Lentisphaera araneosa HTCC2155: one gene and its partner. The protein of the gene in region 2 binds, or shares a complex with, the protein of the main gene of each other region. Links are inferred from orthologs where the notes say so. Each region holds a gene or a part of one and is shown on either strand. Other genes may lie near its edges. The genes, in order: mfd and uvrA.

Region 1 (15,510 bases), on a different replicon or contig from region 2:
TTAAGAAATTTGGTTTGCGAATAAGTCATGCTAAAGTGTGCGAATTTAAAATAAATAAGGATATAATATCTAATGGAATTAGAGAATCGCGGCCCAGTTGGCCCTTCAATCATTGATGATTACCCAAGAGAAGATTTTGGTGATTTTTTCGAAATGGAAAACGTTGAAATTCAAATGAAAAAAATCACTTCTGGCTCTTACTATAAAGGTAAAGATGACGGCCATGTAAATGAACGCCCTCGTCACCGTGTACATATGACTCGTTCTTTTTGGATGAGCTTACATCCTATTACTGAATTTCAGTACCAGGAAGTTATCAAAAAGAATCCAAGTATGTTTAAAGATCAAGAAGGCTCATCTAACTATCCTGTTGAAAAAGTGAGTTGGGACAATGCTGTGACTTTCTGTAAAAAACTTACTGAACTCGAACGCGAAGCTGGTCGCTTGCCAGAGCCTTACGTTTACCGTTTGCCTACAGAAGCTGAGTGGGAGTATGTTTGTCGTGGTGGTTCAGATGAAGATTTTGTCGAAGATATTGAAACAATTTCTTGGTACTTCAAAAACTCAAACGAAAGAGCACACGAAGTTGGTACTAAAGAGCCTAATAACTGGGGCTTTTACGATATGCAGGGCAATGTTTGGGAATGGGTCATGGATGGCTGCGACTTCCAAGAACTCGAATACTATGAGAACCCTGCTCACCAACTCCAAAAAGTTGATATTGATGATGCTGTGAACCCATTTAACAAAGATGGTGCAAATAAAATTGCTAAAGGTGGCTGCTGGCTCTTAGACCCTGCTGCTTGTCGTCCTTCTGCACGTTTCATTAACCCACCTGATTCCAAGTACTTCGTTCTTGGTTTCCGCATTGTCTTAGGTGAGCCACTAAGTAAAAAATGAAACATTTAGTTTTTATACTAAGCTTTGTTTTACTAAGCTCATGTAGCTCAGTAAAATATGACTTCCAACCTGGTATTGACTTTTCTCAGTACAAAAGTTTTTCTTTTGTACCCAGCATCAAAAGCAAGACCCTTAATCGCCAACGTTTAGAGACATCTTTAATCAACGGCTTGGAGTTAAAAGGCTTAGTATTTAAACCAAAAGCATCTGTGGCTGACCCTGCAGACTTAGTCATTAAACCACGTTATCAAATCGTCACAAATGAACGCATGGTGACCGCTCACGGTGGTCTCTATCACCGTAGTTATTATGCTGGTACTGATTTTTACTTTGTGGAAAGCCAAGAGCGATACTTAGTGATTGAATTTGTCGATACTCGAAAAAACGAAGTCATTTGGCAGGCAACCTCCTATGGCTTTAATGCGATTACTTTTTCACAAGAAAAGTTTCATCGTATCGTTAGCGACATGCTTCAATATTTTCCACCTGATCTCACTAAAAAATAAGTTGAGCAATGCCTGAACTCCCAGAAGTTGAAACAGTAAAAAATGCGCTTGCGCCCTATATAGAAGGTGAGACGATAAAAAGTTTTCACTTCTATACACCTCGCTTACGGCAAGAATTAGATGCTGCTTTATTCAACAAAACATTTTCAGGCAAAAAGATCACTCGTTTAAAAAGAAGATCAAAATACCTTCTTTTTGAATTTGATGATCAAAAATGGATTCTTTCTCATTTGGGAATGACTGGAAGTTGGCGCATTTGTAAACTCACTGAAGAGCGAAAAAAGCATGAACACATTAGTATTCGTTTAGATAACGATCAAGAACTACGTTATTGTGACCCAAGGCGTTTTGGTGAGTTTCGCGTAATTACAGCTCCCTTAGATTCGACAACTGATCCTCAAGCCCTTTCTCATTTAGGACCTGAGCCCTTTGACGAAAGTTACAGCCAAGAATACCTCTGGGATTTATCGCGTTCCAAAACCAAACCCATAAAAAACTTTATCATGGATCCCCGAACCGTTTGCGGCATTGGCAATATCTATGCGAGTGAAACACTTTTTCGCTGTGGGATTTCTCCTTTGCGCAAAACGCAAAAACTTAGAAAAAAAGACTGTCTCAATCTAATTAATCATAGTCAGTCTGTGCTTCAAAGTGCTATTGATGCAGGCGGCACTACAATTATTGATTTCCAAGCGCCCGATGGCAGTGAAGGTTGGTTTCACCAACAACTCAATGTCTATGGCCGTGAAGGTGAGGATTGCGTGCAATGCGACAAAATAATCAAACGCATTGTCCAAGCTGGTCGATCTAGTTTTTATTGCCCAGGGTGCCAGAAATGAATAATCACTTTATGGAGATGCTCCCAGCTCTGAGCCTTTGCTTCTTAGAGCTTACTTTTCTTGCAGTATTGATTATCTCCATGCACTCCTTAAGAAAGGTTATTGGTCTCACTTCCTATTACATGGTCGTTAGCTTCATCCTCGTATTTGCTCAACTTGTTAACGCTGCTGACATTAGCTTAGTTTACGAATTCATTGACGTTCAGATGAATATTTCTTCATCGCTTTTATTAACGACTTTCATGGCGTCATTACTCATTACCTACACACTAGATGGACCGATTGCCGCTCAACGATTAACAGTAGCTTGTGTTGTTGTATCTGGTAGCTTCTTTCTACTTAACACCATCAGTCAGACTCAAACACAATGGTATGGCTTTATGGTAGATGCTGAGAAGCGCCAGTTCTTTTTTGAGTTCTTTGAAAAAATACGTATTAATACCGCCGCTTCACTTGGTGCCATTGTCGCAGACTTACTCGTCTTACCTGTGGTTTTTCAAATTTTCAAAAACCGTAATTTCGGGACCTATTTTAGTGTTGTCATCTCTTTTCTTTTGACACAAGTCGTCGATACCTACGTATATAGCCTAATCTCAAACTATCACTCAGATCAATTTTGGTTGAAGATGAATCAACTGTTCGTCTCACGTGCGTTTATTATTATATGGCTAAGTGTTATTGTCACCATTTACCTGAGGCTTAATGAGTATGGTAAAAAAGATGGGGAAGAACGTAACCCTATGGATTTTTTACGCGCTATTTTAAGTACTTATTCTTATGGAAATCTAATTAGCCAACACTCACGTGATTGGGAGGGCCGTTTTGCTCTCTTTGTCGAAAATAGCCCTGACCTAATCTTTTTAGTTAATTCCAAAGGTTACCCTACCGATGTTAACAAAAGACTTATTTTACGCTCAGGACATCCCTTTCATAAGCTTCAAGAAACTCATATGGATGATATTCTTCTCGATATAGAAGGTTGCCCAGATAAGATATTTGAAGATATCATTAAAAATCGTATGAGTTTTAAAGAAATTTGGAAAGCAACTGAAAACTCGCCTGAAATGCGTGACTTTAATTTTGAGTCAATTATTAAATCTACTGAAGATGAATATATATCTATCGACTTTATTGCCTCCATTTTATATGCAGGTAAAACAAAGCTTATCCTACTGACAGGTCGTGAAACAACGGCCCGTCATCAACTAACTCATCAACGTGACCAACTCACTAACCAGGTATCTCATCTGCAAAGACTCGAATCTGTCGGTCGCTTAGCGGGTGGAGTTGCCCACGATTTCAACAATTTATTACATTCCATCCAAGGTTCTCTTGACTCATTTGACAATAAGTCTGACTTAAATGAAAAAGAACGTATTGTAGGGAATATTCGCTACGCAGTAAACCGTGCTTCTGATCTGACTTCAAAACTCTTGAGCTTCGCTAAAAAAGGTAATTTTGAACTTAAGAAACTCAAAATCGAAGATGTCTTAAATTCGAGTTGGGAACTATTTAAACCGAGTTGCACTACACAAATTAAAATCAAACTCCTCAACTCACCTGACCCAATCTATATCCGCGGTGATAGAACCCAACTTGAACAAATGATTCTCAACCTACTGATCAATGCTCGCGATGCTTTAGAAGATGTAGAACGCGCAAAAATCACCATGCGTTGTGAATTGGCTTATGAAAATACTCAGGGCTGGGAACATGCTGCTGAAAACTTGATCCCTAGTAATTATTGTTGTATAAGGGTCAAAGATAATGGAAGTGGTATTCCAGAAGATGTCATGGAAAAAGTTTTTGAACCTTTCTTCACAACTAAACCAGTGGGTAAAGGTACCGGCATGGGGCTTTCTATGGTTTTTGGTACTGCTTCAAGCCACAATGGCTGGATACACCTTGAGAGTGTTGTTGATAAAGGTACTGAGTTCTTTATTTTCCTCCCCTTATACAATGCACCGAGTCAAGAAAATATAACACGATACGATATGGAAATAGAAAATGTTCAGACCTTGCATAGACCTTCATAATGGACAAGTAAAACAAATTGTGGGAGGAACCCTCGATGATTCTGAGTCTCCTGACACTAATTTTGTTTCCGAAAATGATTCAGCCTATTATGCTGAACTCTACCGTAAAGATAGCTTAAGTGGTGGCCATGTGATTAAGTTGGGCCCAGGCAATGATGAAGCCGCAAAAAATGCTTTAAAAGCCTGGCCAGGCGGACTGCAAATTGGCGGTGGCATCAATGATCAAAATGCTCGATTTTGGTTAGACCAAGGCGCTTCTCATTTAATTGTAACCTCTCACGTATTTTCAAATGGTCAGTTTGATCAAGGAAAGTTAGATGAGCTGGTTAAGATCACTGGAAAAGGTAAACTCATCCTCGACCTCTCCTGCCGCATTAGAGATGGCAAATACTGGATCGTTACTGATCGTTGGACCAAGTTCACAGAAACGGAACTCAATGAAAAATCACTCGACTTTTTCTCTCAGTACTGTGACGAGTTCCTCATTCACGCTGTTGATGTGGAAGGCATGTGCAAAGGAGTAGATATGAATTTAGTCGAACTGCTCACAGATAAGTCACCACTCATTTCTACTTATGCGGGAGGTGCAAAATCACTAGATGATCTTGAGAAAATTACGAATTTAAGTCAGAATCGCGTTCATTTAACTATTGGTAGTGCTCTAGATATTTTTGGTGGCAAAGACATCAAATATACCGAAGCCCTTGCCTTCAACAATCAGTATGAGTCGTCTCTATAAATTCCTCGACAATCCTGATTTTTTTGCGAAGCTCGCAAATTCAGGTTTATTGATTCTTGGGGATCGTGAGAAGCATGGTTTCTCCTGCACTGAAAACAATAAGAAACTCTTTTCTTTTCGTCTTCCACTCTCTTACCCTGCTCCCCTAGATGGACAAGCTTTGTTTGAATACCTTAACACTGTTCAACTGACGGATGACGAAGATTATATTATCCTTCTCATGGAAGCGGGTCGTGCAGCCGTCGGATTATATAAGGGTGGAAAGCTCATCGATCATAAAAACATACGAAAATACATGGTTCGCAAGAAACAGGGCAAAGCTCAAATCAGTCATTTAAAGAGCAAAGGAAAATCGCGCTATGGCTCTCGCCTTAGGCTAAGAGAATCCGAGGCTTTTTTTGATGAGATTTTAGAAAAGCTATTTAGTGAAGATTATAAATTCATTTCAAGTATTTATTATCATTGTCCCGTACGCCTCAAGGCTTGTCTAAATGAAGCGGCTGAAGACCTAAAGTTAGATCTTAATCAATTCACTTGGAAACGCTTAGCTACTGATATTAAGGAATGTAGTTTTAATGAGTTTAAACGAGTCAGTTCAGAACATCATTATTGCCGCTTTTTACTGGAAAACGAACATTCAAAAACCCCCTCAATCCCAGAATATAAAAAACTCTAATCACCAAGGATTACTATTGTAAACTAATAGTTTTTTAGTCAGTTAAACAAGTTTAACTTTAAAACGTTTCGCAATATTTCTTAAGCCTTGCTCCACTTCATCTAATGCCGCATAGCCTTTTTGTTTTAATTTGGGGATTTTGCGAGCCTCGCAATAGAGACCGTCATTGCCTTCAAGGTAAAGCGAGGACTCTTTGATCTCACATGAATGAAACTCTAGTAAGTTACATAAAGATTTGATTTTGTGAATCACCACATAAGCTTTTACTTCGCTCGTAAAGTTTCCAAAACGATCTTTGAGTTCATCTTCTAAACTAATAATTTCATTATACTTCACTGCTGTAGAAAAGCGCTTATACATTTCTAGGCGAACATCATCTGATTCTATATACTGCGGTGTCAGTGCCACGGGGATTTTATTATCAATAGACTGAAAACCATAATGAATAAAATCGGCGCTAAAACTAGTACTTGTGTCTTGATGAATACTACCCTTTAAATCTTCGACTGATTTTTTAAGAAGTTGACAATATAATTCAAAGCCCACGGCAGCAATATGACCACTCTGTTGCGAGCCCAACATATTCCCCGCTCCACGAATCTCGAGGTCACGCATAGCGAGTTTAAAGCCTGCTCCAGGATGAGTGTGTTTGCGAAGAGCGCTAAGTCTTTCTTTAGCATTATCCATAATAGCTTCATCACGAGGCATCAGTAAGTAACAATAAGCTTGACGATGATCACGCCCTACACGGCCGCGAAGTTGATAGAGTGAGGATAAGCCAAAGCGGTCAGCACGATCGATGACCATTGTATTGGCATTGCGTATATCCATTCCTGACTCAATGATTGTTGTACAAACTAAAATCTGCCCATCTCCATCGGTAAATTCATTCATCACCATCTCGAGTTCTTCTTCATCCATCTGACCATGACCAATCAAAATATTAGCTTCTGGAAATTGCCTCTTCAGTTTAAGAGCCACATTTTCAATAGTCTTCACACGATTATGAAGATAATAAACCTGCCCTCCTCGCTCCAGTTCACGCCTAATGGCGACCTCTATGATTTCATCATTTTCTTTTGTCACAATCGTACGTACAGGTTTACGGTTATGCGGCGCCGTCAAAATTGTCGAGAAATCTCTCAAACCCGTCATGGAAAGATAGAGTGTCCTTGGAATTGGCGTTGCCGACATGGAGAGGATATCCACATTGACTCGCATGCGCTTCAAAGCTTCTTTACTTTCGACGCCAAAACGTTGCTCTTCATCAACGACCAATAAACCCAATTTTTGAAAGTTAATATCTTTTTGCAATAAACGATGAGTTCCTACCACAATATCGACTTCACCTTCAGCCATTTCTTTTAAGACTTGTTTCTGATCTTTTTTACTGATAAAACGACTCAAGGTCGCAATCTTAATCGGAAAATCTGACATCCTCTGAGAAAAAGAGTGAAAGTGCTGTTGAGCCAAAACTGTCGTTGGCACCACTATTGCGACTTGATGAGAACTCATGACAGCTTTAAAGGCAGCTCGCATGGCAACTTCAGTTTTACCAAAACCCACATCACCGCAGAGTAAGCGATCCATTGGTTTAGCTCTTTCCATGTCCTTTTTGACTTCTTCTATGGCGCTTAGCTGATCGGGAGTTTCTTCATAGGGAAAACTCTCCTCAAAAAGACTTTGCCAATGATTATCTTTGGGAAAAGAAATCCCCTCGCTATGTTCTCGAGCGGCTTGAAGACGAAGTAACTCAGCTGCGTAGTCTCTGGCTGAATTTTCGGCTTTATCTAAAGATTTTTGCCAAAAGCCTGTCCCCAAGCGAGCTAATTTGGGTACGGATTTTTTGCCGCCGATATAACGCATCAATAAATGAGACGAATCGAGTGGTAAATAGAGTTTGCGATCGTCAGCAAATTCTAAAAGAAGAAACTCTTGGGAGTTTTTCACTTTAATGCCTAAGTAGCGGCAAATTCCGTAGTTTGCGTGCACCGCAAAATCACCTTCGTTGAGTTCTGGCTCATATTCTAAATTCTTCTGAAGTTGAGAGCTATACGACACATCTTTCGTTTCTTCAATTGGTCGTCCAAATAACTCTTGCTCACTAAGTACAGCATATTTTAACTCTGGTACAATAAAGCCGTAGTGAAGTGAGACAGGGTATAATAACAAATTCTTTTTATTACCGAGTTCGAGGACTTCATTTAAACGTTCTACTCCTGCTTCACTGCCACAAAAAACATGGACAGACCAGGACTTATTAATCCAGGACTTAACTCGATCAATCAGAAACTTTTGATGCGCTTGGTGAATTGACCTTTCCACTTCAGGTAATGTACTGCGATAGACAGGTGCTAAAGCAGCTACAGGAAAATCTTTAATATTATAGTCAGCTTGTATATCTATATCGGACACAAGTTCAATGGAGTTCTTAATTTCATCCCACAAGCTAAGTTGGACCTTTTCCTGATATCGCTCAAGATGTCGATCAATTGATTCTTCTTCCACAACACAAAGCTTAAAGCCTTTTATATACTCCAAGATACCTCGAGGCTCTAAACCACACTTTTCTACTGGGCTCACTTGGTATGATTTTGCATCGGCAATTGATTTTTGTGAGTCCACGTCGAATAAACGAAGCGAATCAATTTCATCATCAAAAAAATCTATGCGGACAGGAAACTTTTGATCAGGTGAAAAAACATCTAGAATGCCGCCCCGAAGACTAAATTCTCCGGGTAAGCTTACTTGGGCTTCGTTATCAAAGCCCATCTCTGTGAAAATTTCGCAAAGCTTCTCAGGGGCATATTGCTCATCGGCTAGTTTCAGTATTAAACTTTGCGAATTCAGCAAACCTGGCGGAGTCACGGCGCAAAGTAATGAGGCAACTGAACAGATAAGAACTTGAGGCTCACCACGGTTTTGCAACAATTGATTCAGTGTACGTGAGCGTTCTAAATCTATATCATATTCAACTTGATCAGAATTGAATTCTGGGTAGAGGAGTAAGTCTACATTCGGTAATAAAGATGCACTTTGATATTTCTTGAACTCATTAAAACAACTTTCTGCTTTCGATGACGTTTCAAAAACACAAAGCAACCTTGTGTGATCACTCACATTTTTAGCTAGAGCTAAATTTACGAGCTCTGGATCTGAAAGCTTTGTTTCTTTTTGATTGGGGAGGGATTGGAGTATTTCGTCAAAATTTTTAACAAATGAATTAAACACAATGAACTCCTACAGGGGAATAGAACCTAAATTCTATGTCCCATACGATCTCGTTTAGTGTCCAAATAACGCTTATTGTGCTTAGAAGGTGGAATGATGTGAGAAACCTGTTGTTCCACGGATAAGCCATAACGATTCAAACCGGTGATTTTCGCAGGGTTATTCGTCAATAATTTAAGCGGTTCAAATTTAAGGTAGTTAATTATTTGAGCACCGATCAAGTAATCCCTTGCATCTTCAGGCATGCCAACCGCTATATTGGCATCTACTGTGTCCATGCCATGGAATTGTTGTAAATAATAAGCGTCAAGTTTAGCTTTTAAGCCAATTCCACGACCTTCTTGCCTTAGGTAGACGAGAGCACCATAGCCGTATTCTTTGATTTCCTCTAAACCTTTGCTTAACTGATCTCCGCAGTCGCACAGTAAAGAACCAAAAACATGACCAGTTAAACACTCAGATTCGATTCGTACAAGAGGAGTTTTCTTCTCTTCTTTTTTTTCATCACACACAAAAGCCCAATGGTAGCGAGCATCAATTTCCGAATAGAATGAATAGAGTTTAAAACTACCTTGCTGAAGATCGAGTTCAGTCATCCCCGTCATCTCGATTAATCGTGGATTAAAGAAGCGTGATAAACTCACGTCCTCCTCGTTCAACAATAAACTGGAATCAACATTGACTTTGTTATAAATCTTTGTGTAGATAAGGCAGTGTTCGTCACCTTCAACATTTGAAGCAAACTCTACGATTCGTCCTTCAACTGATAGATTCTCTAATATATCGTGATTTTTTACGACTCGTAAGAGGACTCTATCTTCTGTTTCAGACTGATTATTAAAAACATTAATGAGTCCTTGTGGAGTAAACTCACATGGCAAGACTGTACAATCTTCAATAATCTCTCGAGACTGACAGATTTCACTCTGGTCACTCACAAGTAAAGATAGTGGACCACCATAAGTCATCAAATCAGCTATTTTTAATTCTGCACTCTTGTTCAAAAAACAAAAAGCATAAACATCTTCGGACTTTTCTGCTTTGTAATAAAGCAATTCACCACGACGTAAGTGATCTAACTTTTTTTCGAGTCTATCTTTGAGTTGATTCATTAATACTTCACCTGTTCAACGATTTCTAAACCGTAGTTATTAATCCCAATGAAGCTGGAAGGGCTATTGCTCATAAGCCTCATTTTACGCACGCCTAAATCTCTTAAAATTTGAGCACCCAAGCCATAAGCCATACCATCCTTAGGTCGCAAAGTTTTGATTTCACCATTTTCCATCCATATATCTGTTGGACGCTTAGAGTCACTAAACAAACCAGAATTGGCTGCTTGTTCAGGAGTATTCCTCAAAAATACAATGATGCCCGAACCTTCATCAGCTACTTGTTTCATCGCTCTATTTAAAGATGAACCCTCTTCGTTTTTTAAGCGATTAACAATATTACCAATCGACCATTCACTATGAACTCTTACTAAAACAGTTTCATCTTCATCAAATTTGTCTTTCCCACAAGTTAAAACTAAATCAATCCCCCTAGCAGGGTCGTAAATAACATTATAAACATGAAGTCGAAAGTCCCCGTAATCAGTTGGCATATTTACGATATTGAGAGCTTCTACTAAAGGTTCTTTATTTAAACGATATTCAATAACATCGTTTAAATCAGTAATCGCTAAATCATTATCAGACGCAAAGTACTTAACTTGCTCTTCACTTAAGCCGTTGGCTTCTTCATCTAAAAGTTGACAAAAAACACTTCCTTCTGAGTGCTCCGATAAACGTGCTAAATCATATGCAGCTTCCGCAATACCAGGTTTGACCAAAGCAGCACCATGAGAAATCCAGTTAACTTTCAGAAAACCTGGACTTATAAAATCACCCGCTTGTACATGCTCGTCTATCATCCTTAAAATACAGTGGCAGCGATCGTTAGCGTTTATACCCGTTTTTAAGGTATTATTCAGTTCAAAAGTCTGACGACTTAATACTGAGTTCAAAGGAGATGATTTTTTAAGTGCTATTTGAACTTGGCCACGACAATCGTTCATCATAAAAGTTACATAAGCTGAAGTGCACGCGGCAGCCGCAAAAACAAGGTAATATTTATCATCATCCGCAACGACGACTCGATCCCCTGATTTAAGCTTATCTAAAACTTTTTCTGTATCTCTGTCTAGACTCATTTATAAAATTCCATTAAAAATAATTTACCCTATGTAACCCCAAAAACCTAATAGTCAAATACACTATTGATAACCCATTATCAATAGAATGACTCAAAACTTAAGTTATGATCTTTTCTCCAATCATACAGCAGATCTGGGATTCTGGTCCATCGCCATATTCACATATAATAAAATAAGGTGAACTTGGGCTCGTTTCGCAAAAATAGAGCGCAAAAGCAAAGGGACACTCACCCTCTCCTTCCCAACTATCAATCTTCACTAAACCTCTATATTCGCTTTGTTTTTTGTAAGTAAAATTTTGCTTTTCAACCTGATTAAAAATACTCTTGGCAAAAGTATCGGATTCAAAGTCACCCTCTTCAAATATCCATGGGCAATCAAGAAGGTCGGCGCGATTGCCCATCGGCAAATCGTGATGAAGGTGAAAGTGAAGTGCTGGGAAATCATTTTCGTTACTGACTAAAACATAAAGATCTTCATGCTCATCTCCCAATTCGGAAAAAATATATTTTCCTGCATAGGTTTTCGCTTTTAGAAACACACTGTGTCCCTCATACTGAAATTCAGTATTGGGTTTGTGATTATCTATGAATTGAAAATTAAACATCGTTAGATTGACGCAATTGCTTAATGGCTGAACCAAAAGCTTGATTTTCTTCGGCTGTACCAAAACTTACGCGAATCCAATCGTCTAAAAGATAAGGTTGTAAAGGACGCACAATGACACCAAGTGCCATAAGTTTTTGAGCGATATCACCACCATTCCCAGTTTTAATCAAGACAAAATTTGCGTAGGAAGGTATAAATTCGAGTTCCAATTCATTACAGAGTTGTTCGTAGTACTGTTTCGCTGATCTATAGGCTTCTATTGAGTCTTGCAAAAACTCGTCATCATCGAGTGCGGCAACAGCCATATTTTGAGCTGCGAGGTTGGCGTTAAAGGGTTGGCGTGGTTTGTTTAATTCACTCACTAATTCTGCTGATGCCATACCGTAACCAATTCTAATTCCAGCTAAACCATAAGCTTTTGAAAATGTTCTTAACACTATGCACGTTTTACCCTTCTTAACGAAAGATAAAGTATCAGGCATTTCCCCAAGACATATTTCTGCGTAAGCTTCGTCAAACACAACTAAGACATCATCAGGGACTTGCTCCATGAAGTTATCTATCTCTTCTTGAGAGATCAAAGTACCCGTCGGATTATTCGGATTACAAACAAAAACGAGCGATGTTTCTGGAGTGATCGCTTTTGCCATAGCATCTAGATCGTGCTGAAGTCCAGCTTTCACCGGAACTTCAATAAAATCGCCGCCCATCATTGCAGTGAGGATTTTATATATAACAAATGCGTGTGCTGAAGCTACAACGGCTTTGCCTGGTCCTAAAAAAACTTGTGCTAAAAAAACTAAAATCTCATTGGAGCCTGCACCAAAGATGAATTGATCTGGCTCTAAGTTCATTTTTTTCGAGAGCTTGTCTCTTAGCTCCCAGGCACCAGCATCAGGATATCGGTGTAAGTTTGAAACACATTCAATGAGAGCTTTCTGCGCTTTGGGTGAAACACCTAAAACACTTTCGTTTGAAGCTATTTTTACAATCTCATCTGGGTTCAAACCAAAATCTCTCGCCACATCTTCTATGGGTCGACCCGGCTGATAGGGGCGGACTTTGCTCACAGGCTCGTTGATTTTATCAAGTATTTTCATTACCTTACCTAAAATTGAGTTTATTCTCTGAAAAATGCCCCTAAGATAAAGCTGACTTGCTAACTTTCACTCGGGACTCAAAAAAAGCATGAAACTTTTCAGAACAGAGATTATTCCTCAACAAACTTGTCCCGAAAGACTCAGTTGGCAAAACTCTTTTATTTCTCTTGGTTCTTGCTTTGCCGATAAGAGCTCTAAACTCCTTCAAAAATCAGGTGTAAAGGTTTATTCAAACCCTACTGGAGTTCTCTATAATCCACAAAGTATTGCCGATTTAATCAACAATAGCTTAGAGGGGAAAGTGTGGTCAAAAAATGAATGCGTGATTCATGAAAAACGCGAAGTTTTTCCATTTATCCAAGGAACACAAAGCGATCCCATTAAATTTATTAATGACACACAAACCGAACTTTTAGAGCAGATCAATAATGCGGACGTCCTTTTAGTCACTTTCGGGACCGCCTGGGCTTATCGCTTATTAACAAATAATGAAGTTGTCGCCAACTGCCATAAATTACCCAGTCAGCTATTCAAAAGACAGATGCTTGATCTTGATAGTATTTACAAAACTTGGAATCAAACCATTTTAAAGCTTCAAGAAAACAAGCCTGAATTAAAAATCATATTCACAGTTAGTCCCGTAAGACACCTAAGAGATGATTTCAGAGATAATCAAATCAGTAAATCGACCCTCCATTTAGCCATTGAAAAACTCGTTAAACACAATGAAAATTGTTTCTATTTTCCAGCCTACGAAATTATGATGGATGATCTAAGGGATTACCGCTTCTATTCTGAGGACATGGCGCACCCAAGCGATGAAGCCACTGCTTATATCTTAGATAAATTTATCAAATCAAGTTTTGACCAAGCCTCTGAAAAATACTTTTTAGAAGCCCAAAAAATTAGTAGCATGTTTGAACATAAGCTTTTAAATCCTGAGAGTGAAGACAGTCAGAAATTTATACTTTCCCGTCAAAAGAAAGCTCACGGTTTTCTTAAAAAATACCCTTCGAGTTTACTGGCTATCAATGTCTAAAAAAAACACCATCAACGCAATTATTTCTGGTGTAGGCAACTTAACGGGTCGCCTTAGCGGATTAGTAAGAGAAATGCTTTATGCCTACCTTTTTGGGACATCCCCACTGATCGGCTATTTTAAATATGCAGTTGCATTACCCAATCTAGCGAGAAGAATTTTCGGGGAAGGTGCCCTAGCCAATGCTTTCATCCCTTTACTTGCGGATAAAAAAAACAATGAACAAGACCCCAACTCTTACGCTTCAAAAATACTAACACTAACGGCAACCTTCAATACCTTTCTCGCTCTATGTGGTATTGCGATTTTGTTCATTCTTTTTTCTTTAGGCATCATTTCTAATGAGAGCCAGGAACTAGTTTACTTGGGAAGTGTTATGATGCCCTACCTACCTTTTATATGCTTAGCTGGTTTACTTGCTAGTATTCATAACCTGTACAGCAAATACTCACTTCCTGCACTCATGTCATCCACCATGAATGTTTGTTTGATAGCGGCGTCTTGTTTTGCAATTTTTACAAATCTTGATGAAAAATCAACTATTTATCTACTCGCTTTTTCTTTAGTTTTCTCGGGCCTCTTACAAGTTTTTATACTTTTAAGATCCGCAAAAAAATTCATCAAGTTAAAAATTGAATATTGTAAATTCAAAGCTCCTGAACTTAAATCTTTTTGGATAAGTTTCATACCTGTCACTATTGGGGCTTCGGCTCAGCAAATCTCTACTCTACTAGATAAAACAATTGCTTTATGGATTGGTCCTCATGCGGTTAGTTCATTGAGCTACAGTGAATTACTTATTTATTTGCCCGTAGGAGTATTTGGTGTATCTCTTGGATCTGTGTGCTTGCCATCTTTGTCGAGTTCTTTAGCCAAAGGTAATTTAAATGATGTACAACGAGACTTTGAAAAAGCCTTGTCCCAAGCTTTCTTTTTATCAATCCCCTGCAGTGTATTTTTTTATTTATTGGGAGACACCCTATTAAAAACTCTATTTTTACGTGGTGCATTTGATCTTGAAAGTCTTCAATTCACTCTAAAAGCATTTCTATGGTTTCTTCCAGGGATTCCTTTCTTCACAGCCTTAAAAGTTTTGCTTTCTCTATACTATGCCAATAAAAATACTAAAACACCGCTAAAAATATCATTAGCTATGATTACTCTTAACCTCGTATTGGGAATCAGCTTCATTCCTTTATTGAGTCATGCTTCCTTGGCTATGGCAAGTTCAGTCACTGCTTTATTGAACTTTGTTTTCTTGTTAACAAGCGCTAAGAAATTATCTTATATTCAAAACTTAAGTCAAATTGTACAAACTAACCTTCCCACTATAATTGCTGCCAGCCTGAGTTGTATCACTTTTAAACTCATAGCAGACCAACTAAGCATACTCGAGACCGGTTCCCTAAAATTCGCCGACAACTTATTAACGACTATCATTGGTGGCTTAATTTTTTCACTTTTATATTTATTTTTCTTCAAAGTTTTTAAATCTGTCTTCAACATAATTCTTAAGCTTTAAAACGAAGCAAATCAACCATATCCTTAGTCTTAGTAGAGTTTCTTTTTTAATTTTTAGACAAGTAAATGATATTTTGTGCTCACAAACTTGTATCTTATTAAGCAGAAGTTAAATTT
Region 2 (15,126 bases):
ACTTTAGTGGTTTCATTTTCTTCAGTTGGTGCAGTTTCAGACTTTTTGAAATCTTGTTCTTTCACTTGTTTCTTAGGAGTAATGACTGCTTGCCCATTCATGTAATCAATTAAACCAACTACGGTTTGTCGATTATCGTATTCGAGGTTGGCATCTTTCTCTGTTTTAAAAGATTCAACTTTGCTGAGTTTGATGACGATTTCTCCTGCGAAATCAGTCTGAAAAGTAATAGAGCCTTTGGTGATTTTTGTGATTTTACCCGGCAAGACTGCACCATTTTTTAAGGTGACTTCATCAGCAAAGGTAGAATAGAAACTGAGTAGAAGAAGTAAACTTATAGCCTTAAAGTGTGTAAAATTCATGATCCATCCGTTATGTGAAATTATTTTTGAAATTCTCGAACAGTAGTTCTTGTGAGGACTTTAGGCAAGAATAATTGGAGGTTTTTTTTCTTTTTAGAAAGGAGCAATGATAGGCCAAATTAAAGCAAGGTCATATTGAGTTGAATTCGCTCTGAAATACTGGGCAATCAAAAGATGGATATATGCTAGAGAAAAGCCTTTCATATTTATAAAGAAAAACGTGACACTTAATAAAATACATAATCCAATGGCAATAGGAGTGTTTTTTTGAGAGGTGTTGGCGATGGTTTTTATCTTTTGTTTACTATCTCCTAGTTTATCTAAGTCGTCACAGAAAATGACGTTGATGAGGGCGAGTATGAAGCACGAGATGAAAAAAAGTGCGTTAAACTGAAGAAATGGTAAAACAGCAGTTATGAGTGCCCAGGAAAAAGCGATAGAGAATTCTTTAGCTAGGAAGAGTTCTTTGAGACGCTTTTTATAAAAATAGATTTTAGGAGAGAGATATAATAAAGTGGGGATGCTTGCAAGGATTAAAATAAGCCACTGTCTCTTTGTGAGAAAGAAAGATAAGCCTAAACAACAAATCAAGGATGTGATACAGAGTTTTTGAATGAAACCTTGGTGTTTGCGTAAGAAAGACCATCGTTCAGGGTGATTAACTTGATCTTCAGGTGAGTTTTGGTAGACTCGTTCAATATTGTATGTGAAAAAGCAGGCAAAATAAACAAATAAAAAGAGCTGCCATTGTGGCGTTTCAGAGAGGAATGCGTAGAGGCTCGTGACAATACAAGTCACCTGACTTGTGTGGAGAAAAGATGCTTTGAATTTAGCTAAGGACACTTAGCCGATTTTATTTAATATTTCTTCTTTGTTCAAGCCTTCAATCTGAAGGAGGGCGGCTCGATCGAGTATATGGCGAAATTCCGGTCCAGGCTTAATATTCATTGTGTGGAGATCTCCACCATTAATTAAAGGGTTCTTAATTGCTTGGTCAATATCATCCAGCTGATTTAATGTTTGTTCAAGGGCAGGACGTGGTTCTGTTTGTTCAATGACATTATGTAAATAATTAAGTAAACGAGAACTATTATCGCCACATGACTTTAAAATTTGATAAGATTTTTCAAGTGAAAATTCGCCTGTGTTAAAATAAGCAAGATGTTCAACTAATTGACAAGAAAAGCGAATGATGGATCGACTAAGTTTGTATTCTCTACAAATACTTTCGACTTTGTTTTTATCACCACTAGGTCTAACGAGGGCAGCAAAATAAGTCTCGCCATCATATTGAGCTGCACGACCAACTTCTTCCCACCAAAGTTCATTGGCGTAATGATCTTTGGTGCTGTCGAAAAGAACATCCAAGATATTCATTGAGTAAAGAACTTTTAGGAACTCTTCGGCGTGACCTTGAGCTTTTTTGAATTCATCACTTATACGCTCTACTGAAACGTGCTGAGTTATTTTAGGCGCCAGTTCTTTTGCAGCGATAAGTAAATCAGTATCGATTGACATCTTAAGTCGAGAGGCGAAACGAGCCGCACGTATAATTCGCAGGTAATCCTCAGAAAAACGTTCTTCTGCAGTGCCAACTGTTTTCAAAATTTTATTTTTTAAATCATTTTGTCCATTAAAAGGATCAATGATTTTTTTACCAAGAAGAGCAATGGCATTGATCGTAAAGTCGCGACGAGAGAGGTCTTCTTCAATCGTTTTTGAAAAGCTCACATTGGCATTGCGACCATCGCAAGAAACATCAGTACGAAAAGTTGTATGCTCATAAGGCTTACCATCAATTAACACGGTTACGGTTCCGTGCTCTATGCCGGTGTCAAAAGTTTTATACCCAAGTGATTTACTTAGGTCTTTAAAATCGTAAGGATGTATAGCTGAGGCAATATCAATGTCAACTACATCAATACCTAAGAGTCGATCTCGTACAGCGCCGCCAACTATGTAGATGTCTTTGCCGAAGATTTCACAAAAGTCCGGATACATTTAGTGGCTCTCCAGGGTGAAGACACTGAATTCTGAGAATAAATTTTTGTTAAATGACTTTAAAAAATGATCGCCGCCAGGATACACATGAGTAATGCGAAAACTTTCTTTTTCACACATGGAATAAAAATCGCGGATAGAGCCTAGGTGAATATTGGGAGTGTTATACCATTCATAGGGAAGATGTTTAGTGTTGGGCATCATTCCCTTGAGAGTGATTTGGAGTCGTGACTTCCAGTAAGCTAGGTTGTGCACAGAAACAATAACTTTCTTCCCAACTCGTAGTGCTTCTCGAATGAGTTTGTCAGGGTTGTGAACTTGTTGCATTGTTTGACTAATTACGACAAAATCAAAGCTCTTATCCTGGAAAAAACTCATGCCTTCTTCAAGGTCGAGTTGTAGGACGGGAACTGCGTTGGCAATACAGTCGATGACTTCTTGCTGACTCACATCAATCCCTTGGACTTCGCAAGATTTTTCAAGTTTAAGGTGTTTGAGTAATTTGCCTTTGCCGCAACCAAGGTCTAGGACACGAGATTTTTCTTTGATTAAAGATGTGATGATCGAGAAGTTGGCATCAAGTAATTGTTTATGCATTGGAGCAACTCTCGAGTTGTTGTTCAAGGAAATTGCCAATGATAGGAGCGAGTACGTCAACTTCTAGCAAAAAAGCATCATGACCTGCATCGCTTTTGATGTTACAATAAGTTGCTGTGCGATGATTTTCTGCTAAAGCGTTAACGATTTCAACTGATTGATACGGCGGGAAAAGCCAATCACTAGAAAAGGAGATGATACAAAATTGACAAAGACTCTTAGCTAGAGCTTGTGCAAGGCTTTTGTCTTCACCTTCCTCAGCTAAATTAAAATAATCCATTGCACGGGTGATATACAGGTAGGAATTGGCGTCGAAACGATTAACGAATTGGCGACCTTGGTAATTAAGATAGCTTTCCACTTGGAAATTGTGGGTGAATTCGTAATTAACATCATCCATTTCTTGGAGTTTACGACCAAATTTATTTTGCATCGAAACATCAGATAGATAAGTCATATGCGCAATCATTCGGGCAATAGAGAGGCCTTTTTCGGGTTGAGTTCCTTTCGGGTAATTGCCGTCATCAAAGTTTTCGTCTTTGATGATGGATTCACGTCCAACCCAGTTGAAACCAATACTCAACGGAGAACATTGAGCAGCAGTTGCAATAGGGATGCATGAATGAACTTTTTCAGGGTAAGTTACCGCCCATTGCAAGGCTTGCATGCCACCTAAAGAACCACCTGCAACGGCCAACCATTTTTCAACGTCTAGATGTTTCATAAGTTCATTTTGAACGTTGACCATGTCGTAGATAGTTGTCATGGGGAAATCTAAATTATAGCTTTCTCCAGTTTCAGGAGAAGTAGACTGGGGACCCGTAGTTCCATAGCAGGAACTTAAGATGTTACTGCAGACGATAAAATACTTATTTGTGTCAAAGCTTTTTCCCGGGCCAACCATTTCGTCCCACCAACCAGGCTTGCGGTCATCTTCTGAATGTCGGCCAGCTACATGTGCTGAGCCCGTAAGGGCATGGCAAATAAGAATGGCATTACTTTTTTCAGCATTGAGTTCACCATAGCTTTCATAGCAGACTTGAACTTCGTTGAGATTTTTGCCACAACGAAGTCGAAAGGGCTCCTCTTTTGAAGCGAAGCTGAAAAATTGTTCTTTGACGAGCATTTTAGCTGCAGGTGCTTGGGGCACAACCTTCGGGTTTAGTTGTTTTTGGATTTAGGATTGAAGGATTATCATCAATCGAAAACTTTTTAGAGGAAGCTTCATCATCTTCGATATTGAAGGCTGCTTCATTTTCAATTTCAAAACCAGCATCTTTAATGAGACGGAAAACTTTATTTTTGCGATCTCCGCGAGTGACTAAATAACCTTCCACAAAAACTGAGTTGGCGGCGTAGAGTGCAAGACTCTGGAGTCCACGTAAATGACCTTCACGACCACCACCCATACGGATTTCAGCTTTTGGATTGAGGAAGCGGAACAAGCAGAGGATGCGAACGCAACGAATTGGGTCCAGTTGGTCGAAGTCGAAGATGCGATTGCCCTCAACAGGAACGAGAAAATTCACGGGGATAGAAGGAACGCCCAAGCGACGGACTTCGAGAGCAACATCGACGACGTCATTATCGCTTTCACCCATACCAGCAATCATGCCAGAACAGTTCTCTAAACCAGCTTTGCGCGAATTGCGCAAAGTTTCGAGACGATCTTCATAAGTGTGAGTGGTGACGATTTCTGGTGTGTGAGATTCAGAAGTGTTGAGATTGTGATTGAGGCGATCGAGACCAGCATCCTTGAGTTTTTTTGCTTGTTCGTATTCAACGAAACCGGCAGATAAACAAGTCTTAATTCCCACTTCATCCTGGATTCGCTGGATGATATTTGCGAACTGATCCGTTCGTTTGTCATTTAAACCCGTACCAGACGAAACCATGCAATAACGGTAGACACCGCGCTCTTTGGCTTGACGAGCTTCTTCAACAATCTCGTCTTCTGGCTTTAAAGCATATTTATTGACGGGGAGGTCTGAATCCTTTGATTGTCCACAGTAACCACAGTCCTCAGGGCAGAGGCCATTTTGAACATTGTTGATTTGGTGGATTTTAACTTTCTTACCAAAAGTTTTCATGCGAACATCGCCAGCAGCAGAGGCGAGTTTGAGAAGGTCAATTTCTGGGGATGCAAGAATTTCTAAGCATTCTTCACGGCTAAAGTCCTCATTAGCGAGAGCTTTACTTGTCCAAAGTTGGTATTTATTTGACTCTGAAGTCATTGTTACTTCCTAATGATTTTATATTTGTCCATATGGAAAACAGGACGAGACCAGCCTTCCTTACGTTTTTTTATTCCAGTCATGGCGATCTCCTGCTCATACAAAGTGTGCAGGTTTTCTACCTTGCCGATTACATAGCACAGAGGATAATACTCTTTGTCAATTTTTACAGCCAAAGCGAAATCAACTATTTGTCTATCTTCTTCTCGAACTGGCATGATGATACCTTTGATAGCCGTTTGCCCTTGCTGGACAAGGAGTTCAATCTCATCGATATTCCCTAATTGAGCAGTGATTTCTTCTGAGGCTTGGATTTCGAATTCATCTCGGCTGATGTCATTTTCAACATTGTTGACCACTTCGATTTTTTCTTTGCCTCTTAGGATATCTTCATTTTTCTCATAAATTTCTTTTTCAGCTTGGTTAATTTCGCTGATTTTGTTTTCATTATTCTTTTTTAACTCAGTTAATTTCTTCTCAAGTTCGTCACGCTCTTTTTCGGCTTGTGCGATCTCATCACGAAATTGTTGTTCGATTTTTGCGAGTTCAGCACGTCGCTCATCAAAGTTATAACTCTTTTTAATGGCCGCATTAACCTCTTTACTAACTTCATTGTCAGCAGTTGGATTCGCTGGTTTTATGGGGATAGCCTTAATATCCTGAGTTTCAGTTTCTTCGACTTTTGCGGTCTTAGTTTCAGTTTTATCTATTTTGACAAATTGTTTGCTGACCCAAGCGTTCATCCAGGGTTGAGCTTTGATTTTTAACCAAGTATTATTTTTGCGATAAAGGACTTCAACTCTTGCTCCTACGGGCGCCGTGCCCAGTGGAGAAAATTCAATTCCTGCTCCTGCATAGGCTTGAACATTCTTAGGCTTTACTTTGCCTTCTTCATCAACGTGCTTGGCAGCAATCCACGCTGAGCTGTGTTCGGGGGCAACAATTTGTAGCCAATCATCAGTTTCTTTAATAATTTCAACTTTGCTATCGCGTTTGATGCGATCAATAATTTCAAAACGAACAGAAGGGCGGGCGCGAACATTGAGGCGATTTGTAATAACCACCCCCTGTTGACGTTCGAGGACGATTTTAGCAGGAGGCTCAACTTTTTCTTTTATTGGAGCGACTTCGTTTACAGCTTTTGGCTCAGTCTTTGGAGCTTCAATACCTTCAATGACAGGCTGTTCGTTGGCAAGGCTAAATAAATTTAAAAGTAGACAAATGGATAATAAAATATATTTCATGGTTTAGGGAATCCTATTTGAGGATAAGTAAGGCAAAGCATAGAGTCGCGAGCTCAAGGTATTCTCGGTGACTATTGATTTGGTCTTCGAATTCTAAGTTTTGCAGTTTAGTTTTAAGGTAGGGAGAAAGGAAATAGATGCCTGCAAAGCAGAGGGCTACGGGAACGATCTGTTCAGTAAATAAACAAGGAATGACGGCACAGCCAATCGTTAGGTAGAGGCACATATTTTGAATGTTGGCATCTTTGTTTTTGAGTTCTGCTAAGAATCTAACACTTAAAGTATATGCAGGAAAAAGAGGTACGAGAATGAGCCACCAACTTAAGCCTTTATGGAGTAGATAGGCAATGGCGGCTAAGCGGAATAAAATAACAATTTGAGTGATGGCGACGGGGGCTTGAGAAAGCTTCAGGTCATGGGCTTTGTTGATGGAGTTGCCAAAGTTGAGTATTTGGAAATTATTTGACCAAGATAAGAGGGCGTTGATGATAAAACTTCCAAGAATCACGGCACCAGCATTGGATTGTTGCTGGAAAAATAAAATAATCTGCGCACAGAGCCAGAGCGCAAGGCCATTGATAAATCCAGCGATGGGAAGGTAGACACAGTTTTCACAGTTAAATTCACTGACTTGATCGCGTTTGTGTCCAGAGAAGATTGCCCATGCGCGCTGTAGTGCTTCTAGGTGGCTATTATTTTCGAAGGTTTTCAAGATTTGCTATCTCCATAATGTTTCGGCTAAGTTAGCACGAAGAGCTTTTTTATCACCTAAAGAATTTCTCGCTTTATTGAAAAAAGCCTAGAAAGTCAGCAGTCTAATCACTTCGAGATGACAAATTAATCTTTACATGGCCTTTTTGCGCTGGAGAATTGATATATTCAGCCAGTCTTCCATATTTAGTGAATTAAATTTAAAGGACTTCAAATGGAAGATATTTTTATTAAAGGGGCTCGCCACCACAATTTAAAAAATGTGGATGTGCGAATTCCGCGAAATAAGCTAGTGGTTGTCACCGGCCTGAGTGGTTCAGGTAAATCATCTCTCGCTTTTGACACGCTCTATGCTGAAGGGCAAAGACGTTATGTGGAGAGCTTGTCATCTTATGCACGTCAATTCATGGATCAGATGGAAAAGCCGGAAGTAGAGCAAATCACGGGGCTTTCACCCGCTATTGCCATTGAGCAGCGTGGGGGCGTGGGTAGTCCACGTTCGATTGTCGCAACAAGTACTGAAATCTATGACTACTTGCGATTGATGTATGCGCATGTGGGTAAACGTCATTGTCCTCAATGCGGTGAACGAGTTCAGAGTCAGAGTGCCGAAGCGATTGTGCGCAAAGCGCAAAGTTTTCCTGAAGAGAAAAAAATGCTTATCCTCTCTCCCTTAGTTGAGGGAAGAAAAGGTGAACACAAGGAAGTTTTTGAAAAAGCCGTGCGCGACGGTTTTGCTCGCGTTCGCGTAGATGGCGAAATGTGTCGTTTAGAAGACGTGCCCAATTTAGATAAAAATTTCAAGCACAATGTCGACCTTGTTGTGGACCGTATCAAAACGGGCTCAAAGAGTAGTCGTCTGACTGATTCAGTGGAGACTGCGCTCACTTATGGTGGCGGCTCGATTATTTTTCAAGTAGAAAATGAGCAGGGGGAATGGGATGAACACAAGCTTTCAGAACATTTAGCTTGTGATGCCTGCAATATAAGCTTTTCGGAACTGCAAGCACGTGACTTTTCATTCAATAGTCCCTATGGTGCTTGTGGAGAATGTCATGGTTTAGGGTCTGTTCAGACTCTTGATATCGACATGATTGTTCCCGATAAACGCAAGCCAGTGAAAGATGCTTTCCCATTCTGGAAAAAAGGTCCTCGCCGCTTGGTTTTCTACTACAAGAATTTACTTGAGTCAGTTGGCAAGGCCTATGACTTTGAACTGACCACTCGCTTTGAAGACTTAAGCGAGAAACAACGTGATGTCTTGCTTTACGGTACCGGAAAAGCTATCCGCATGGTGTATAAGAATGCTGGACGTTGGTATGATGTCAATAAACCTTTTGAAGGTGTAGCGCGAAATATCACTCGGCGCATGAATGAAACGGGTTCAGATCGTCAACGTGAAAAAATTCTTAGCCTCATGGTTCGACGCGAATGTGGATCATGTCACGGGGATCGCCTCAAACCGGAATCATTGGCGGTCACTGTCAAAGATATGCCCATTAACCATTTTTTACGCATGTCGATTGCGGACGCCGCAGAATTCATCCAGAATCTAGACTTTAATGAAACCGAAAAAGTCATTGCAGGAGAAGTGAGTCGCGAAATTGATTCACGCTTAGGTTTTCTTAACGCTGTAGGTCTTAATTATCTCAACCTCAATCGTGAATCTTCTTCTCTCTCTGGTGGGGAAGCGCAGCGAATTCGCTTAGCGACTCAGTTGGGGGCGGGCTTAGTGGGAGTTCTCTACATTCTAGATGAACCGAGCATTGGTTTACACCAACGCGATAACGACAGACTTTTAGCTACCCTAGAACATTTACGTGGTTTGGGAAATACCGTTGTTGTTGTCGAGCACGATACAGACACCATTTTACGTGCGGATTATCTCATCGACATGGGGCCCATGGCAGGTCGCTTAGGTGGTGAAATTGTTTTTGCAGGTCCGCCAAAAGAAATTATGAAAGCCGATACACTTACGGGCCAGTACATGAGTGGCAAGAAGGAAATCGCGATTCCCGCAAAGCGAGAAAAGGGCAATGGTAAGAGTATTAAAATTAAGGCTGCGGCAGAGAATAATTTACAGAAAGTGAATGTGAGCGTGCCGCTAGGTAAATTTGTCTGTGTGACGGGTGTTTCGGGTTCGGGTAAATCAACACTTGTTCACGAAATTCTCAAGAAAAGTATCAACAAGCATTTAGGCATTGGGCGTGAACGTCCAGGAAAAGTTCGTTCGGTTGAAGGTCTAGAAGAAATCGACAAGCAGATCGTAATTACGCAGTCACCCATTGGCAAAACTCCTCGATCAAACCCTGCGACGTACACGGGAGCTTTTGATCAAATCCGAACTCTTTATGCCTCCACACCAGATGCAAAGGCACGGGCTTATAAACCGGGACGCTTTAGTTTTAATGTCAAAGGTGGCCGTTGCGAAGAGTGCAAAGGCGATGGTTATCGCAAGATTGAAATGAACTTTCTTCCGGACGTTTTTGTGGAATGCGAAGTTTGTCGCGGGCGTCGCTACAATACCGAAACTTTGAGTGTGCTCTACAAAGGTCGCAGTATTGCCGATGTTTTAGAAATGACCATTGACGAAGCCTACGAGTTCTTTGATAAGGTGCCGAAGCTCAAAAAGATTTTGGGGACATTAGAAGAAGTCGGTTTGGGTTACTTACACATGGGACAAGCGGCAACGACTTTATCGGGTGGTGAGGCCCAACGTGTGAAATTAGCTTCTGAACTTTGTCGTATTCCACGTGGTCATACGATGTATATTTTGGATGAACCGACAACGGGTTTGCATATAGCCGATATTGATCGACTCTTACAAGTACTTCATCGTTTGCGTGATGCAGGTAATAGTTTGATTGTCATCGAGCACAATTTAGACGTTATCAAGACTGCGGACTGGATTATAGATATGGGACCTGAAGGCGGTGCCGGCGGCGGTCAAGTTATGGTCAGTGGGACACCTGAAAAAGTTGCGAAGTGCGCAGCATCATTTACGGGTCAGTATTTGAAGCCCATACTGAAATGATGGATTTTAAGCACCTTTTAGACTCCAAGTGGACGGCGGTCGAAATTATTGATCGTCAAAAGCATTTTACGGTGATTGCTACGAATGAGAAAGCAAAAACGGCTCAGCTCAAACCTTTATTAAAAGGTAAGAGCCGCGCCGTTAGTTTAGTTGAGTTGCGCAATCCGCAAAAATGGCAGAGTGGCTGGCTTTAGAAATTAAAAAGGGACGACTTCAAAATTTGTGTTAACGTAGATTTTCTCTATATAAAATCTGTCATCAAGATCCTCATGGCTTAACTGGTCTTGCTCTTCCCTAACACAAGAAAAGCAAAGAAAGCAGATAAATAGTAAGGCCAATATTATTTTTACGCTCAATTTCATACACTAAATATCCTAATCATAAGTAATCAATTGAGTGTACTTCAATAAAGCTCAATGAGACAGAAGTTATTTTCTTTGGAGATCATTGATCTAGTCAATAATTATAGATCTATTTATCATATATCTTAATAATTATATTTATCCTCGCTGAAAAGAAGTCATTGAGATCCAAAAGAAATGGATTAGATTGACTTAAATTATGAGGAAATAGATATGTCCAATCAAGGTTCTACAGGAAATGTTTTAGCTGCGATCTGTAGCTTTTTTATCCCCGGACTAGGTCAATTAGTCCAAGGGCGCTTAATGAAAGCCGCCATCCATTTTGTTTTATGTTCTTTACTTTGGATTATTTTGTTGGGTTGGATTGTCCACATTTGGTCAATTTGGGATGCAGCCTGCTGGAAACCTAAGTCTTAATCAAAGTATTCGTCGTCGGGGTCGAAAGCGGGAACGGGGATATTGACTATTTTCATTTTACCAATGGCGCTATGACGGCAACCTGGTTTGATTAGTATAGTTGAATCCTTGCGAACGGGGATGAGTTCGCCATCGAGTTCCATGTGACCTTCACCTTCTAAAATGAGATAGATTTCGGTCATCTTTTTGTGGTAGTGCAATTCTGAATCTTGCTTAATGTCAACCATATGAATGCTGGCAATTTGATCGGGGTCATCTGTAAAGGCGCGACGTGTGGTCCCGCAAGGGCAATTCACTGTATAGAGCTCATCAAAATTCACCACAGAATAATTTTTATCCATAAATCAACCTTTTTGTTTTTAAGGTACAATGGTGTTTAATTGCATGCAAATAATTCAAATACTGGATTTTGAATAAATTTGCCTAAAAGGAATAATTGCGTAAAAACCTATATAATTTCGTATTTTGCAAATTGTGAATTTGTCCCACTATCTTTAGTTTAGCTCAAACAAGTAAGGATTAAGAAATGAAAAAATTTATGGATGACAATTTTCTGCTGAGTAACGCGGTGGCAGAAGACCTCTATCACAATCATGCGGCTAAAATGCCTATTATTGACTACCACAACCATTTACCTCCAGAAGATATTGCTAGCGACCGTTGTTTTGCCAATATGGCAGAGGCGACTTTAGAAGGTGACCATTATAAATGGCGCGGAATGCGCAGCAATGGCATTGAAGAGCGCTTCATCACTGGCGATGCCAAGCCAGAAGAGAAGTGGCAGAAATGGGCTGAGACCATTCCTTTCACCATGCGCAATCCCTTGTATCACTGGCAGCACCTTGAACTGCAACGTTATTTTGGTGTTAATGATTTACTCAATGGTGATAAGGCCCGAAAAATTTATGAGACATGTAATGAACAACTGGCGAATCAATCGCATTCCTGTAGGAATTTGCTAAGACAGCAAAATGTCGAGGTTTTATGTACGACTGATGATCCAGCGGATAATTTGCAGTTTCACCAAGTTTGCAGTGAAGAAATCGAAGACTTTAAAGCTTTGCCAACTTTTAGACCTGACAAAGCTTTAGCTCTGGATGATTTATATGCTTGGAATGAATGGATTGATAAACTCGCACAGATTGCGGATCAAGAAGTCAAGAGTTTTGACGGTGCCTTACAGGTGCTCAAAGATCGCCACAACTATTTCCACGAACGCGGTTGCCGCCTCTCGGATCATGGTTTACCAAGAGCTTATTACACGGACTATACGGCGAGTGAACTTGATGCGGCCTTCGCAAAAGCTCGTGCCAAGACGGAGCTGAGTGATCAAGAAAAAGAAATTCTGTGTACAGCTTTTATGCAGGGATTTGGACGTTGGAATGCCGAGAAGGGCTGGGCAATGCAATTGCATTTAGGCCCCATGAGAAACAATAGCACTCGCCGCTTTGAAACTGTGGGACGAGACGCGGGTTTTGACTCCATGAATGACCTACCAATTGCTGAAAAACTCTCGCGTTTTATGGATAGTCTCGATGTGAAAAATGAGCTTCCCAAAACGATCTTGTATAACCTCAATCCGAAAGACAATGCCGTTCTCGGAACAATGATTGGCAATTTCCAAGATGGTGGACAAGCCGGTAAAATCCAGTTTGGTTCAGGTTGGTGGTTTCTCGATCAACTCGACGGAATGGAGAAGCAAATGAATGACCTCTCTAACTTCGGCCTCATTAGTAAATTTGTGGGCATGTTGACGGACTCGCGTTCTTTCTTGTCCTTTCCTCGGCACGAATACTTCCGTCGCTTACTCTGCGACTTATTTGCGCGAGATGTGGCCCAGGGGAAACTACCTGATGACCGCAAGTTCTTGGCTCAGTTGATCGAAGATATCTGTTATAATAATGCGAAAAATTACTTTAAATTTTAGGAGAAAACAATGAGTTTAAAAGATAAAATATGTGTAGTGACTGGCGCGGCTGGAGTTCTTTGTTCAGCACTTGTGGAAGCTTTATTGGAAGAGGGTGCAAAAGTCGCACTTCTCGGTCGTACAGAAAGTAAATTAATTGATCTTAAGAATCGTTTGGCGGATAAGGGCTATGATCAAACTCTAGTAGTAGCCGCCGATGTGCTCGATCCTCAAAGTTTAAAACTAGCCAAAGAAAGTATCAACAAGAATTGGGGTCCGGTTTACCTTCTCGTCAATGGAGCGGGTGGCAATCATCCAAAAGCAACTGCACCCGCAGAACAAATGGGCGATGACACAGCCATGGAAGATAGCTTCTTTGGACTTGATGCCGATGCTTATTCTCAGGTTTTTGATTTGAATTTCAAGGGTTCATTTATCCCGGCACAAATCTTTGGGGAAGACATGATCGAAGTGGGTGAGGGAAATATTATCAATATCTCCTCCATGTCGGCATCGCGTCCGCTAACAAAAGTAGGCGCTTATTCAAATGCGAAAGCCGCCGTGGATAGTTTCACTCAGTGGCTCTCGGTTCATTTGGCGGAGAAAAATATTCGTGTCAATGCTATTGCGCCGGGCTTTTTTGTGTCCGATCAAAACCGTTTCCTACTCTATGAACAAGATGGTGAAACCCTTACAGCACGTGGACAAAAAATTATTAATAATACGCCGATGCATGAGTTCGGTGAGCCTGAAGATCTCAAGGGTTCAATGAAGTTTTTAGCAGGGCCAGGATCGCGTTTTATCACGGGTATCGTCTTGCCAGTTGACGGCGGTTTCTCAGCTTTCTCAGGAGTTTAAGCATGGTTTTCGTGGTAATGGGGGTGAGCGGCTGTGGAAAATCTACCATTGGAGAAGCTTTGGCAGACTTACTCAATTTCCCTTTTCATGATGGTGATGACTTCCACCCCAAAGCGAATATTGACAAAATGTCATCGGGGCAAGCTCTTAATGACGATGATCGTCAACCTTGGTTAGATATTTTAGCTGTTAATATCCAACTTTGGAACCGTGGCGAAGGTGCGGTTTTGGCTTGTTCAGCACTCAAAGAAAAATACCGCGAAACTTTATCGAAATTTGGTGAGGTGACATTTGTTTATCTCAAAGGAAGTCGCGAAGTTATCTTAGAAAGAATGAAGCAACGCGATCACTTTATGAAGCCCGAAATGCTCGACAGTCAATTTGCCACATTAGAGGAGCCTCAAGAGGCACTTACGGTTGATATTAGTCAAAGTACGGATGAGATTATAAAAGAATTACAGGAGAAGATCAATGTTAATTAATGATGGTTCAGCAGAGAGAGTGATTAGCCGTGATGAACTTCACGCTCATCTTGATCAATTTATTAAAGTTCATGCCGAGGGTGTTCGTCGTTTGCTTCTACTGCCACCCGATCATACGCGTTTGAATTCCCGTGCAGGTGAGATTACGGCCTATTTATACCAGCAACTCAAAGACCGCTGTGAAATCAATATTATGCCTGCTTTAGGAACTCATGTTCCGATGACACCTGAACAATTGCATTTAATGTTTGGCAAGGACATACCTTTAGATTCTTATATGCCTCACGATTGGCGCAATGCCCTAGAAATTTTGGGTGAATTATCTGCCCAAAGAATTCAAGAACTCTCGGAAGGCAAGTTAGACTTTCCTATGGAGGTCGCGGTTAATAAAGAAGTTCTCAATAATTATGACCTAATCATTTCTATTGGACAAATTGTTCCTCACGAAGTGATTGGTATGGCCAATTACACCAAAAACGTGATGATTGGTGTGGGCGGTGGCGATACCATTAATAAATCTCATTACCTTGGTGCAGTCTACGGAATGGAGCGCATTATGGGTGAGACAGATAGTCCTGTTCGTCGTGCGCTCAATGAAAGCTACGACCAATTTGTCCGTCCTCGCGTTAACCTACAATTCATCCTTACCGTCATTGCTAAAGAAGATGATGAACTTGTCCTACGAGGTCTCTACTCCGGAGAGAACGATGATGTTTTTGAAACCGCTTGTGAACTCAGTCGTGAAGTTAACCTCGACAAGCTTGAGAAACCCATAAATAAATGTGTGGTTTACCTCGATCCAGAGGAATTTAACTCAACTTGGCTTGGTAATAAGGCCGTTTATCGTACTCGCAAAGCTATGGCTGATAATGGTGAGCTCATTGTTTTAGCGCCCGAATTGCATACTTTTGGTGAAGA

What was found.
Region 1: the proteins of uvrA (region 2) and mfd are in contact, whole or in part, in a crystal structure (PDB 4DFC), measured with the Escherichia coli proteins. The link is inferred for Lentisphaera araneosa HTCC2155 from one-to-one orthologs.

The regions. Positions count from the first base shown.
Region 1 is NZ_ABCK01000001.1:366,693-382,202, forward strand. Bases 5,539-9,251 are described here. They hold mfd (transcription-repair coupling factor), read right to left. Parts: upstream 8,928-9,251; coding sequence 5,739-8,927; downstream 5,539-5,738. Other genes in these bases: LNTAR_RS24845 (hypothetical protein), read left to right, coding at 5,539-5,696; LNTAR_RS24850 (GTP cyclohydrolase II), read right to left, coding at 8,954-9,251. Outside these bases: LNTAR_RS01280 (formylglycine-generating enzyme family protein), read left to right, coding at 73-900; LNTAR_RS01285 (DUF4136 domain-containing protein), read left to right, coding at 897-1,406; mutM (bifunctional DNA-formamidopyrimidine glycosylase/DNA-(apurinic or apyrimidinic site) lyase), read left to right, coding at 1,415-2,245; LNTAR_RS24840 (sensor histidine kinase), read left to right, coding at 2,242-4,281; hisA (phosphoribosylformimino-5-aminoimidazole carboxamide ribotide isomerase), read left to right, coding at 4,253-5,020; more of LNTAR_RS24845, read left to right, coding at 5,004-5,538; more of LNTAR_RS24850, read right to left, coding at 9,252-10,039; LNTAR_RS01320 (3,4-dihydroxy-2-butanone-4-phosphate synthase), read right to left, coding at 10,039-11,121; LNTAR_RS01325 (hypothetical protein), read right to left, coding at 11,222-11,731; hisC (histidinol-phosphate transaminase), read right to left, coding at 11,724-12,833; LNTAR_RS01335 (GSCFA domain-containing protein), read left to right, coding at 12,922-13,872; murein biosynthesis integral membrane protein MurJ, read left to right, coding at 13,865-15,394. UniProt on the Escherichia coli protein: Couples transcription and DNA repair by recognizing RNA polymerase (RNAP) stalled at DNA lesions. Mediates ATP-dependent release of RNAP and its truncated transcript from the DNA, and recruitment of nucleotide excision repair machinery to the damaged site.
Region 2 is NZ_ABCK01000015.1:101,761-116,886, reverse strand. What follows is about bases 7,055-10,383. They hold uvrA (excinuclease ABC subunit UvrA), read left to right. Parts: upstream 7,055-7,363; coding sequence 7,364-10,183; downstream 10,184-10,383. Other genes in these bases: LNTAR_RS15440 (TIGR02450 family Trp-rich protein), read left to right, coding at 10,180-10,377; LNTAR_RS15450 (hypothetical protein), read right to left, coding at 7,055-7,150. Outside these bases: LNTAR_RS15485 (DUF481 domain-containing protein), read right to left, coding at 1-362; LNTAR_RS15480 (UbiA prenyltransferase family protein), read right to left, coding at 456-1,205; LNTAR_RS25890 (CCA tRNA nucleotidyltransferase), read right to left, coding at 1,206-2,363; methionine biosynthesis protein MetW, read right to left, coding at 2,364-2,960; homoserine O-acetyltransferase MetX, read right to left, coding at 2,953-4,110; biotin synthase BioB, read right to left, coding at 4,088-5,194; LNTAR_RS15455 (SH3 domain-containing protein), read right to left, coding at 5,197-6,438; more of LNTAR_RS15450, read right to left, coding at 6,452-7,054; LNTAR_RS15435 (hypothetical protein), read left to right, coding at 10,759-10,962; LNTAR_RS15430 (cupin domain-containing protein), read right to left, coding at 10,959-11,303; uxaC (glucuronate isomerase), read left to right, coding at 11,489-12,889; LNTAR_RS15420 (SDR family oxidoreductase), read left to right, coding at 12,899-13,726; LNTAR_RS15415 (gluconokinase), read left to right, coding at 13,729-14,208; LNTAR_RS15410 (nickel-dependent putative hexonate epimerase), read left to right, coding at 14,198-15,126. UniProt on the Escherichia coli protein: The UvrABC repair system catalyzes the recognition and processing of DNA lesions. UvrA is an ATPase and a DNA-binding protein. A damage recognition complex composed of 2 UvrA and 2 UvrB subunits scans DNA for abnormalities.